DNA from 3 places in the Frankia sp. Hr75.2 genome. Region 3 is predicted to be linked to each of the others. Evidence: predicted binding sites of a transcription regulator. Region 3 holds the regulator's gene; each other region holds the start of a gene.

Region 1 (3,271 bases), on a different contig from region 3:
GCTGCCGTCCGAGGAGCTCTACGCCGCGGCCAAGGAGCTGCGTGCGCCGGTGGAGCTGGTCACCGAGGTCGCGCGGCTGGGCCGGCTGCCGGTCGTGCTGTTCACCGCGGGCGGCATCGCCACCCCGGCCGACGCGGCGCTGATGATGCAGCTCGGCGCGGACGGCGTGTTCGTCGGCTCCGGCATCTTCAAGTCCGGCGACCCGGCGCGGCGCGCCCGGGCGATCGTCGAGGCCACGACCATGTACAACGACCCCGGCGTGCTGGCGAAGGTGTCGCGCGGCCTCGGTGAGGCCATGGTCGGCATCAACGTCGGCGAGCTCCCGCCCGAGGCGCGCTTCGCCGCCCGCGGCTGGTGAGCGTCCCGCGGATCGGCGTCCTGGCGCTGCAGGGCGATGTGCGCGAGCACGTCCGCGCCCTGCGCGAGGCCGGAGCCGACGCCGGTGAGGTGCGCCGGGCCGGTGAGCTCGCCGAGCTGGACGGCCTGGTCCTGCCCGGTGGCGAGTCCACTACGATCGGGCGGTTGCTGCGCGTGTTCGACCTGCTCGAACCGCTGCGGGCCGCCGTGGCCGGTGGTCTGCCGGTGTTCGGCTCGTGCGCGGGCATGATCCTGCTCGCGCAGGACGTGATCGACGGCCGCCCGGGCCAGCCGCTCATCGGTGGGCTCGACGTGGTCGTCCGGCGCAACGCATTCGGCCGCCAGGTGGAGTCGTTCGAGACCGACCTGGTGGTGGACGGCGTCGACGGGCCGGCGGTGCACGCCGTCTTCATCCGGGCACCGTGGGTAGAAAAGGCGGGGGACGGCGTCGAGGTACTGGCCCGGGTCGCCGACCGGCCGGTCGCGGTCCGGCAGGGGCCGCTGCTGGCCACGTCGTTCCATCCTGAACTGACGGGGGACATCCGGGTGCACCGGCTGTTCGTGGAGATCGTCCGATCCGAGCTCGGGCTCAAGAGGGGCAGGTCATGAGCGGTCACTCCAAGTGGGCGACCACCAAGCACAAGAAGGCGGTCGTCGACGCACGCCGGGGCAAGCTGTTCGCCAAGCTGGTCAAGACCGTCGAGGTCGCGGCCAAGACGGGCGGCGGCGACCCGGCCGGCAACCCGACGCTGGCGGACGCGATCGCCAAGGCGAAGTCCCAGTCGGTGCCGAACGACAACATCGACCGGGCCATCAAGCGGGGCTCCGGCGAACTCGCCGGCGGGGTGAGCTACGAGTCGGTCACCTACGAGGCCTACGGGCCGAGCGGGGTCGCCGTGCTCGTCGAGTGCCTCACCGACAACCGCAACCGGGCCGCCTCCGACGTCCGGGTCGCGATCACCCGCAACGGCGGCACCCCGGCCGACCCGGGCTCGGTGTCGTACCTGTTCAACCGCAAGGGCGTCATCCTGATCGACAAGACGCCCGACCTCACCGAGGACGACATCCTCCTGGCCGTGCTGGACGCCGGGGCGGAGGAGGTCAACGACGTCGGGGAGGCGTTCGAGGTCGTCTCCGAGGCCACCGACCTGCACGCCGTGCGGGTGGCGGCGGCGGAGGCCGACCTGACGGTCGCCTCGGCGGACATCTCCTGGCTGCCCTCGGTGAGCGTCCCGCTCGACGCGGAGCCGGCCCGGAAGGTCCTCAAGCTGGTCGAGGCGCTCGAGGATCTCGACGACGTCCAGAACGTCTGGTTCAACGCGGACATCTCCGACGACGTGATGGAGCTCGTCTCCAGCTGAGCCCGCGCCGTCCGGGTACTGCCGGGCGGTCGCCTGTTCGGCGTGTCGTGGATGTCGGTGTTGCCCCGGCCACTAGGATCGAACGGATGTTCGTCAGTGTGGTCGGGAGGGCTCGGTGCGTGTACTCGGAGTCGACCCGGGGCTGACCCGCTGCGGCCTCGGGGTGGTCGACGGCGGCCCCGGCCGCCGGGCCAGCCTGGTCGAGGTCGGCGTGGTGCGCACGCCTGCCTCGGACGAGGTGGCCGACCGGCTGCGGGCCGTCTTCGAGGGCGTGGACGAGTGGCTGGACCGGGTCCGCCCGGACGCGGTCGCGGTCGAGAAGGTTTTCAGCCAGGCCAACGTGCGCACGGTGATGGGCACCGCGCAGGCCGGCGCGGTGGCCATCGTCGCCGCGGCCCGGCGCGGGCTGCCGATCGGTCTGTACACGCCGAGCGAGGTCAAGGCCGCCGTCACCGGCAGCGGGCGCGCGGACAAGGCCCAGGTGGGGTTCATGGTGACGAAGCTGCTGGATCTTCCGGAGGCGCCGCGCCCGGCGGACGCCGCCGACGCGCTCGCCCTGGCCCTGTGCCATCTGTGGCGCGGGCCGGCACTGGCCCGGATGCGCGCCGCGACCCCCGCGCGGAGCCCGGGCGTGCCGGGTGGCCGGCGATGATCGCGTCGGTCAGCGGCACGGTGGAGGTGCTCTCGCCCGGCTCGGCGGTCGTCGACGTCGGCGGCGTCGGCGTCCTGGTGTGGTGCACGCCGTCGACGCTGGCCCGGCTGCGGGTCGGCGAGCGCGCGCGGTTGGCGACGACCCTCGTCGTCCGGGAGACCGAGCTGACGCTGTACGGGTTCCGCGACGCCGACGAGCGGGACGTCTTCGAGATCCTGCAGGGCGCGGCCGGGGTGGGGCCCAGGCTCGCCCAGGCTGTCCTCGGCGTGCACAGCCCGGACGTCATCCGTCGGGCTGTCGCGGAGGAGGACCTGGCCACGCTCACCAAGGTGCCGGGCATCGGCCGCAAGAGCGCCCAGCGCATCGTGCTCGACCTGCGGGACAGGCTCGGCCCGCCGTCATCCCCGGTCCCGCCGCCGCGCGCCGCGGCGCCGCCGCCGGCCGCCGCGGATCCGCGTCTCGGCGCCGCGGGCGAGCAGGTCCGGGACGCGCTGGTCGGCCTCGGTTACTCCGCGAAGGAGGCGCTGGACGCGGTGGTTGCGGCTCGGACGGCGCTGCACGGCCCCGGCGACGGTGCGGCCGTGACCGACGGCGGTGACGGCGTGACGGGTGACGGCGCGGCGGGCGGCGCGGACCCCGCCGGTCCGGTCGACCCCGCGGCGCTGCTGCGGGCGAGCCTCGCCGTGCTGCGGCCGCGATGACGCCCCGGATGACGACGCCCTGGAGGTCGCCGTGAGCGGCGAGGGCCTGGTCTCGGCGGCGGCGGCCCCCGAGGAGCAGGCGTTCGAGGCCGGCCTGCGCCCGAAGAACCTGGACGAGTTCGTCGGCCAGCGCAAGGTGCGGGAGCAGCTTTCGATCATGCTCGAGGGGGCGCGCGGCCGCGGCCGCCCGCCTGACCACG
Region 2 (3,271 bases), on a different contig from region 3:
TGGCTGCGCAGGGACACCGCCGCGAAGGCGGATCCGGCCAACGCCGCCACGCCGGCCATCGCCAGGCCGGCCCGCGCACCGAACGTCTCGGACACCCAGCCCGCGATCGGGCCGCCGACCGGGGTCGAGCCGAGGAACGCCACCGACCACAGGGCCATCACCCGGCCACGCATCTCCGGTGCCGCGGAGAGTTGCACGGTCGCGTTGCCGGTGGAGATGAACGCGACGCTCGCCGCGCCGACCACCACGAGCGCGGCGACCTCCAGCGCCAGCACCGGGGCCGCGGCTGCTACCAGGGTGACCACGCCGAACACCCCGGAGGTGACCGTCAGGGCCGGGATCCCCACCCGCCGGTGCCGGGCGACGACCAGGCCACCGGCCACGGCCCCCGCACCCATCGCGCCGGTGAGAAGGCTGTACGTCGCGGCCGACCCGTCAAAGGTCTCACGTGCCACGAGCGGCAGCACGACCTGGAACTCGTAGGACAACGCTCCGATCACGGCCATCATGAGCAGCGGGATCCGCAGGCTCGGCGTCCGCATCGCGTAGGCGAGCCCGGAGCGCACCTGCCCCGGTGCCCGCGGCACGGGACGTCGGCGCACCAGCGCCGCGGTGTCGATCCGCTGCAGCGCGATGACCACGGCGACGAACGAGGCGCCGTTCAGCAGGAAACAGCCGCTGGTGCCGACCAGGCTGATGAGGATGCCGGCGATGCCCGGCCCGACGACCCGGGCCGCGTTCATGGTCACCGAGTTCAGCGTGACGGCGTTGGGCAGGAACTCCGACCCCACCATCTCCTGGACGAAGCTCTGCCGCGCCGGGTTGTCCACCGCGCTGGTCATCCCGATCGCCGCCGCGACGGCGGCGACCATCCACAGCTGGGCCGTGCCCGTCAGGTCCAGGACGCCGAGCAGGACGGCGAGGGAACCGAGAATGATCTGGGTGGTGATCAGGAGCCTGCGGGTGTTCGAGCGGTCGGCGATCAGCCCGCCGTAGGCGCCGAACAGCAGCACGGGCAGGAACTGGGCCGCGGTGACGAGCCCGAGTTCGGTGCCGGACGCGCCGAGCGACAGCACCAGCCAGCCCAGGGCGATCATCTGCATCCAGGTCCCGCAGAGCGAGACCACCTGACCGCCGAGGAAGAGGCGGAAGTTCGGTACCTGTAGGGCGGCGAAGGTGCCTGTGGACGACAGCGCCCGGGTGCCTGCCTCCTCCGCGCCTCCTGCGCTCGTCCTCGACGTGACCTGGTCCGAACGACTCATGCGGTGCACCTCCGAGGTTCACAACACGCCCCGGCCGATATTTATTTCGCGCAGCTAAGTATTTCGTGGGCGGGTGGGAACGAGGGTGGAGCAGGGTGGCTCGGGGTCGCGGATCGGTCATGTATCCGGGCCGCGGCTTGGTGGCCGGGTGATGATGCCCTAGCATTCGAACATGTGTTCGACAGTCTCGGTGTGGCCGGGTGGGCAGGCGCTGCCCGCAGGCGGGGCAGGGGCCGCCGGTAGGGCAGGCCCCGTCGGCAGGGCCTGCGGAGGTGGCGGGCGCGTGGGGTGGCGCCGCACACGGGGCGTTCAGTGAGTGGAGTGCGGGTGTCGGACAAGGAGGCGGCTGTGAAGGATCTCGACGCGCAGGTGGCCCGGCTGGCGGCCGTGGATCCCGGAGAGGTGCCGGACGCCGAGCTCGCCCTGCTGGTGATGGACGTGCGCCGGCTCGTCGACGCCACCGACGCCTGCTGGGTCCGTCTGCTCGCGGAGTTCGACCGGCGCGAGCTGTGGAACCTCGACGGTGCCCGGTCGGCGGCCGCCTGGCTGCGCCGGGAGTGCAGGCTTGTCCACCCCACGACGACCTCGGCGCTTACGGTGGCGCGCGCGCTGCGATCCCTGCCGGTGACCGCGGAGGCCTTCCGGACGGGCACGATCAGCTTCGACCACGTCCGCGCCATCGCCCCCGCGCTGGAGGCCGCGCGCGGCGAGCTCGCGCGCAGCGCCGACCCGATCTTCGCCCGCGCGGCCCTGTGGATGAACCCCCGTCAGATGGGCAACGTCGTCCGGACGTGGATCCGCCTGGCCGAGTCGGAGAGCCCACGTCTCCCGGGCGGGTCTGAGCCCCCTGGGTCGTGACGGGCCCACTGCGCCGGGCGGGCCCGGTGGGCCGCGACGGCGTCCGGTGGCGAGGCCCGGGAGCACGGGCCGGAGGGCGACAGCCCCGAGATGAGACGTGGCGGCCGGGGGAGTCCAGAGACTCGCCCGGCCGCCACGTCTCGAAGTCCAGCGCCGCTGAAGTCCAGCACCGTCGAGGGCCGGAGCCGTCGAGGGCCGGCGCCCCGGCCGGCGGGCCGGGCGGAGCGGGAGGAACTACAGAGGGATGTTGCCGTGAACGTTCTTGTCCACCCGGGCCGCGGCGACCGCGTCGGCGAGCGCGGCCGCGACCGCCCCGCGGGTCGTCGCGGGTGTGACGACCGCGTCCACCACGCCCAGCTCCACCGCGCGGTCGATCCCGCCGACGGTGCGGACGTGCTCCTCGGCCAGTTCGGCCATCACGTCCGGGCGGCGCTGGGCGGGCACCTCGGCCAGCTGCCGGCGGTGCAGGATGCCGACCGCGGCCTCCGCCCCCATGACCGCGAGCTGCGCGGTCGGCCACGCGTAGACCGCGGTCGCGCCCAGGCAGCGGGCGTTCATCGCGATGTACGCGCCGCCGTAGGCCTTGCGGGTGACGACGGTGACCCGGGGCACGGTGCACTCGGAGAAGGCGTAGAGCAGTTTCGCGCCGCGCCGGACCACACCCTCCCACTCCTGGCCCACGCCGGGCAGGTAGCCGGGGACGTCGACGAGCACCACGAGCGGGACCCCGAACGAGTCGCACATCCGCACGAACCGCGAGGCCTTCTCCGCCGAGAGCGCGTCGAGGCAGCCACCGCGGCGCAGCGGGTTGTTCGCCACCACGCCGACCGTCCGCCCGCCGAGGCGGCCGAGGGCCGTGACGATGTTGCGAGCCCACTTGGGGTGCAGCTCGACGACCTCGTCGTCGAGCAGGCCGGCGACGAGCGGTCGCACGTCGTAGGCGCGGCGGGGGTTCTCCGGCAGCAGATCGCCGAGCTCACGCTCGGCGACGTGGCCGACGGAGCCCTGGTCGGCCAGCAGCGCGGTGATCGCGCGGGTCCGGTCGAACGCGGCGTCGTCGGTGTCGCAGGCGAGGTGGACGACTCCGCTGCGGGTCGAGTGGACCTCGGGGCCGCCGAGGCTGTCGGCCGTGCACTCCTCGCCGGTCACCG
Region 3 (3,271 bases):
AACCGACGGCCACAGGCCGGACACGACCGCCGGCGCCGGATCGCGGCGCCTTCCTCGGCCTCCCTGCTGTCGACGACACGGCTGTCGGGATGCCGGCAGAAAGGGCACCGCATGGTCCGCTCCCCTCCACCCCGGGCAGGCTGACACTGCCGCCCGCGGGGTGCGTCCGACTGGGTTCCGTCACCTCGACCGGCGGCCCTGCGGACAGACGGTCAAGGCCCTGTGGATTACCTGTGTAACAACCTGTGGATGACTTGCGGTGCTGCAACTACAAGATGTTGTGTCCACCGTAGCGCACACCCCCGACAGATCCGACACCGGCCCCTCCGGCGCATGTGGTCCTCAGGTGTGTTCTCGCCAGCCCGCGCCGGGGCCACGACAGGCGGTGACACCAGCCGGACGTGCCCTCGGTGGGGCAGCCGCAACACCTGACGCACCGAAAGCCCCGGGCATGCCGGGCCGCCGAGCTATCGGGGCGTCGGGGCCGCAGCAGGAAAGCCGGGTCAGGGGAGCCGGAGCTCCTGACCGGGCATGAGCGTCACCGTGTCGAGGCCGTTCAGGGTCATGAGCCCGCGGACGGTGTCGCGGGCGTCGGCCTCGGGGGCGGCCTCGTGGGCGATCTCCCAGAGTGTCTCCCCGGACCGCACGACGTGCGTCCGGTAGCTCACCGGGACGCCGGTGAACGCCTGTGACGCCGTCACCAGCACCAACGAGAAGACAAGGCCGAGGAGCGTGCTCGCCAGCGCCACCACGACGATGCGGCCGCGCCTGGTCAGCCGCAGCGGCGGCCGCGCACCCGACCTCCCCCGCCCACCGGCCCGCGACCGGGACCCGGCCCGAGGTCGAGGTCGAGCCTCAGGCCGGGCGTGGGGCTGAGGCCGGGGACGCTGGGGCTGGGACTGCCCACTCGGCCCAGGACGCGGCCCGGGCGCCGCGGCGGCCGACCCGGCCGCGACCAGCCCGACGGCTGCCTCACGCCACCACATGCCGGGCATCTCGATGACGGACGCCCCGGATCGCCGCTCACCGCCCCGCCTGGACTCACCGGGCGGCACCGTGGCGGCCGGAGCAGCCCCCGAGAGACCACATCGGGCGCCACGAGAGCGAACCGGGCGCCCTACCGGCACGCGGCCCATGCCGCGCACCGCCACCCCCCGCACCCCGCGGCCACGGACGGCGACTCCGCCCACCGCGGCTCCACGCACGCCGCGTGCCCCCCGCGCACCCGTCGCGACCTGCGCACCCTGCCGCAGCGCGCAGCTGCGGGACACCGGGTGACCCCGCCGAACTGACGCATTCCCACCGGCCGCACCGCCACCGTCGGTCATGCCAACCTCCCAGGCGCGAACACTCGTTCGATCGAACGCCTGAGCGATTCTTACACGGCCGCCACGCACACTTCCCCCGACACGCTCGAACAGACGTTTGAGATTCGGCGACCGGCCGACTACCGTCAAGGACGATCAGTTGTGGACGATCGTGCGAGATGAACCGAGCACGAAGGACCCTGCCAAACCGATCAGCCGAACCGATCAAAAGTTACTAATCGGACAAAGCATTGGAACGACCGGGTGGGTGTTGGCGGAGCCGGGCCGTCGACCACCCGGTCCTTGGCAGCCGCCGGTGGCACCATCCGCCGCGCGGAAGCATCGACAGGAGAGCGGTAAGCGATGACCAGCCAGGAACGGGGTACCCGCCGAGGTGACACCCGTGGCAACGTCCGGGATTTTCCCGACAGCCCCGCGGACGCCTCGGGCCTGACGCAGCGGCAGAAGAAGGTGCTCGAGGTCATCCGGTCCGCGGTGGAGCGGCGTGGATACCCGCCGAGCGTCCGGGAGATCGGCGAGGCTGTCGGCCTGACCAGCACCAGCAGCGTGGCACACCAGCTCAAGGTGCTGCAGGAGAAGGGGTTCCTCCGGCGCGACCCGAACCGGCCGCGGGCGATGGAGGTGCTTCCGATCGGCGGCGCGAAGGCCGGCGGGCGTTCCCGCGCGGGTGCCGCGGCGGCGGCCGGCGCACCCGCCGAGACCACGGCGCTGGAGGCCGGCACGCCCACCTACGTCCCCCTGGTGGGGCGGATCGCCGCCGGTGGGCCGATCCTCGCCGAGCAGGCGATCGAGGACGTCTACCCGCTGCCGAAGGAGATCGTCGGCGAGGGAACTCTGTTCCTGCTCAAGGTGGTCGGCCAGTCGATGATCAATGCCGCCATCTGTGACGGCGACTTCGTCGTCGTCCGGCAGCAGCCGGTGGCGGACAACGGCGAGATCGTCGCGGCGATGATCGATGGGGAGGCCACGGTCAAGCGGTTCCGGCAGCGCGACGGCCGGGTGTGGCTGGCGCCGGAGAACCCGGCCTTCTCCGACATCCCGGCCGAGGACGCGACCATCCTCGGCCGCATCGTGGCGGTGATGCGCCGGGTCTGATCCCCGGCACGCGGCCGGCACCGGGCAGGCCAGGCACCGGTCAGACGTCAGGCGTCTGACCGGTGCGGTGTTCAGCTCGCGGTGTTCCGTCGGGGCTGGTGTTCAGGCAGGGCCGTCAGGCGCGGAACGGCTCCAGCTCGGCGGCCAGGCCCACGGGCACGCGCGCGGCGACCTCGGTGCCCTTGCCGGTGTGCTCAACTCGAAGCACCTCGCCGATCTGGTGGATGCGGGAGACGAGATCGCCCCGGGTGTAGGGCACCAGCAGGGACATCTCGACCTCCGGGTGCGGTATCCGCGCCGAGAGCGCCTCCACCAGCTCCTGCAGCCCCGCCCCGGACCGCGCCGAGACGAAGATGGCGTCCGGCACCGCCTGACGCAGGACGGCGAGCGTGGTCGGGTCGACCGCGTCCACCTTGTTGACCACGATGAGCTCGGGCACCCCGGCCGCGTCGATCTCGGCGAGCACCTCGCGCACGGCCGAGATCTGCCCCATCGGGTCCGGGGCCGAACCGTCGACGACGTGCAGGACGAGGTCGGCGTCCACCACCTCCTCGAGCGTCGAGCGGAACGCCTCGACGATCTGGTGCGGCAGGTGGCGCACGAAGCCGACCGTGTCGGCCAGGGTGAAGATCCGGCCGTCGGGCAGCGTGGCCCGGCGCACCGTCGGGTCGAGGGTCGCGAACAGCGCGTCCTCGACCAGTACGCCCGCCCCGGTCAGTCGGTTGAGCAGCGACGACTTGCCGGCGTTGGTGTAGCCGGCGATCGCGACGGCGGGAACGGCACCGCGGCGGCGTGACGACCTCTTGGTCGCCCGGACGGTGGCCATCCCGGTGAGCTCTCGGCGCAGC

The links. The regulator LexA, encoded in region 3, represses DNA repair genes until DNA is damaged. The targets are predictions, from matches to a motif close to CGAACNNNNGTTCG.
Region 1: ruvC (crossover junction endodeoxyribonuclease RuvC) is a predicted target of LexA. The motif match lies at 1,798-1,811, and genes of this name have one in related genera.
Region 2: AC559T_RS05305 (DUF222 domain-containing protein) is a predicted target of LexA. The motif match lies at 1,430-1,443, and genes of this name have one in related genera.

What each region holds. Positions count from the first base shown of each region.
Region 1 is NZ_CASGGV010000288.1:139,103-142,373, forward strand. Features, by position in the region: gene pdxS (pyridoxal 5'-phosphate synthase lyase subunit PdxS) at 1-358, shown strand, start outside; gene pdxT (pyridoxal 5'-phosphate synthase glutaminase subunit PdxT) at 355-966, shown strand; gene AC559T_RS20775 (YebC/PmpR family DNA-binding transcriptional regulator) at 963-1,718, shown strand; gene ruvC (crossover junction endodeoxyribonuclease RuvC) at 1,834-2,370, shown strand; gene ruvA (Holliday junction branch migration protein RuvA) at 2,367-3,071, shown strand; gene ruvB (Holliday junction branch migration DNA helicase RuvB) at 3,103-3,271, shown strand, end outside.
Region 2 is NZ_CASGGV010000044.1:109,796-113,066, reverse strand. Features, by position in the region: gene AC559T_RS05310 (MFS transporter) at 1-1,262, opposite strand, end outside; gene AC559T_RS05305 (DUF222 domain-containing protein) at 1,611-2,120, shown strand; gene AC559T_RS05300 (acyl-CoA carboxylase subunit beta) at 2,355-3,271, opposite strand, start outside.
Region 3 is NZ_CASGGV010000303.1:32,069-35,339, forward strand. Features, by position in the region: gene nrdR (transcriptional regulator NrdR) at 1-113, opposite strand, end outside; gene AC559T_RS25120 (LysM peptidoglycan-binding domain-containing protein) at 504-749, opposite strand; gene lexA (transcriptional repressor LexA) at 1,671-2,423, shown strand; gene hflX (GTPase HflX) at 2,539-3,271, opposite strand, start outside.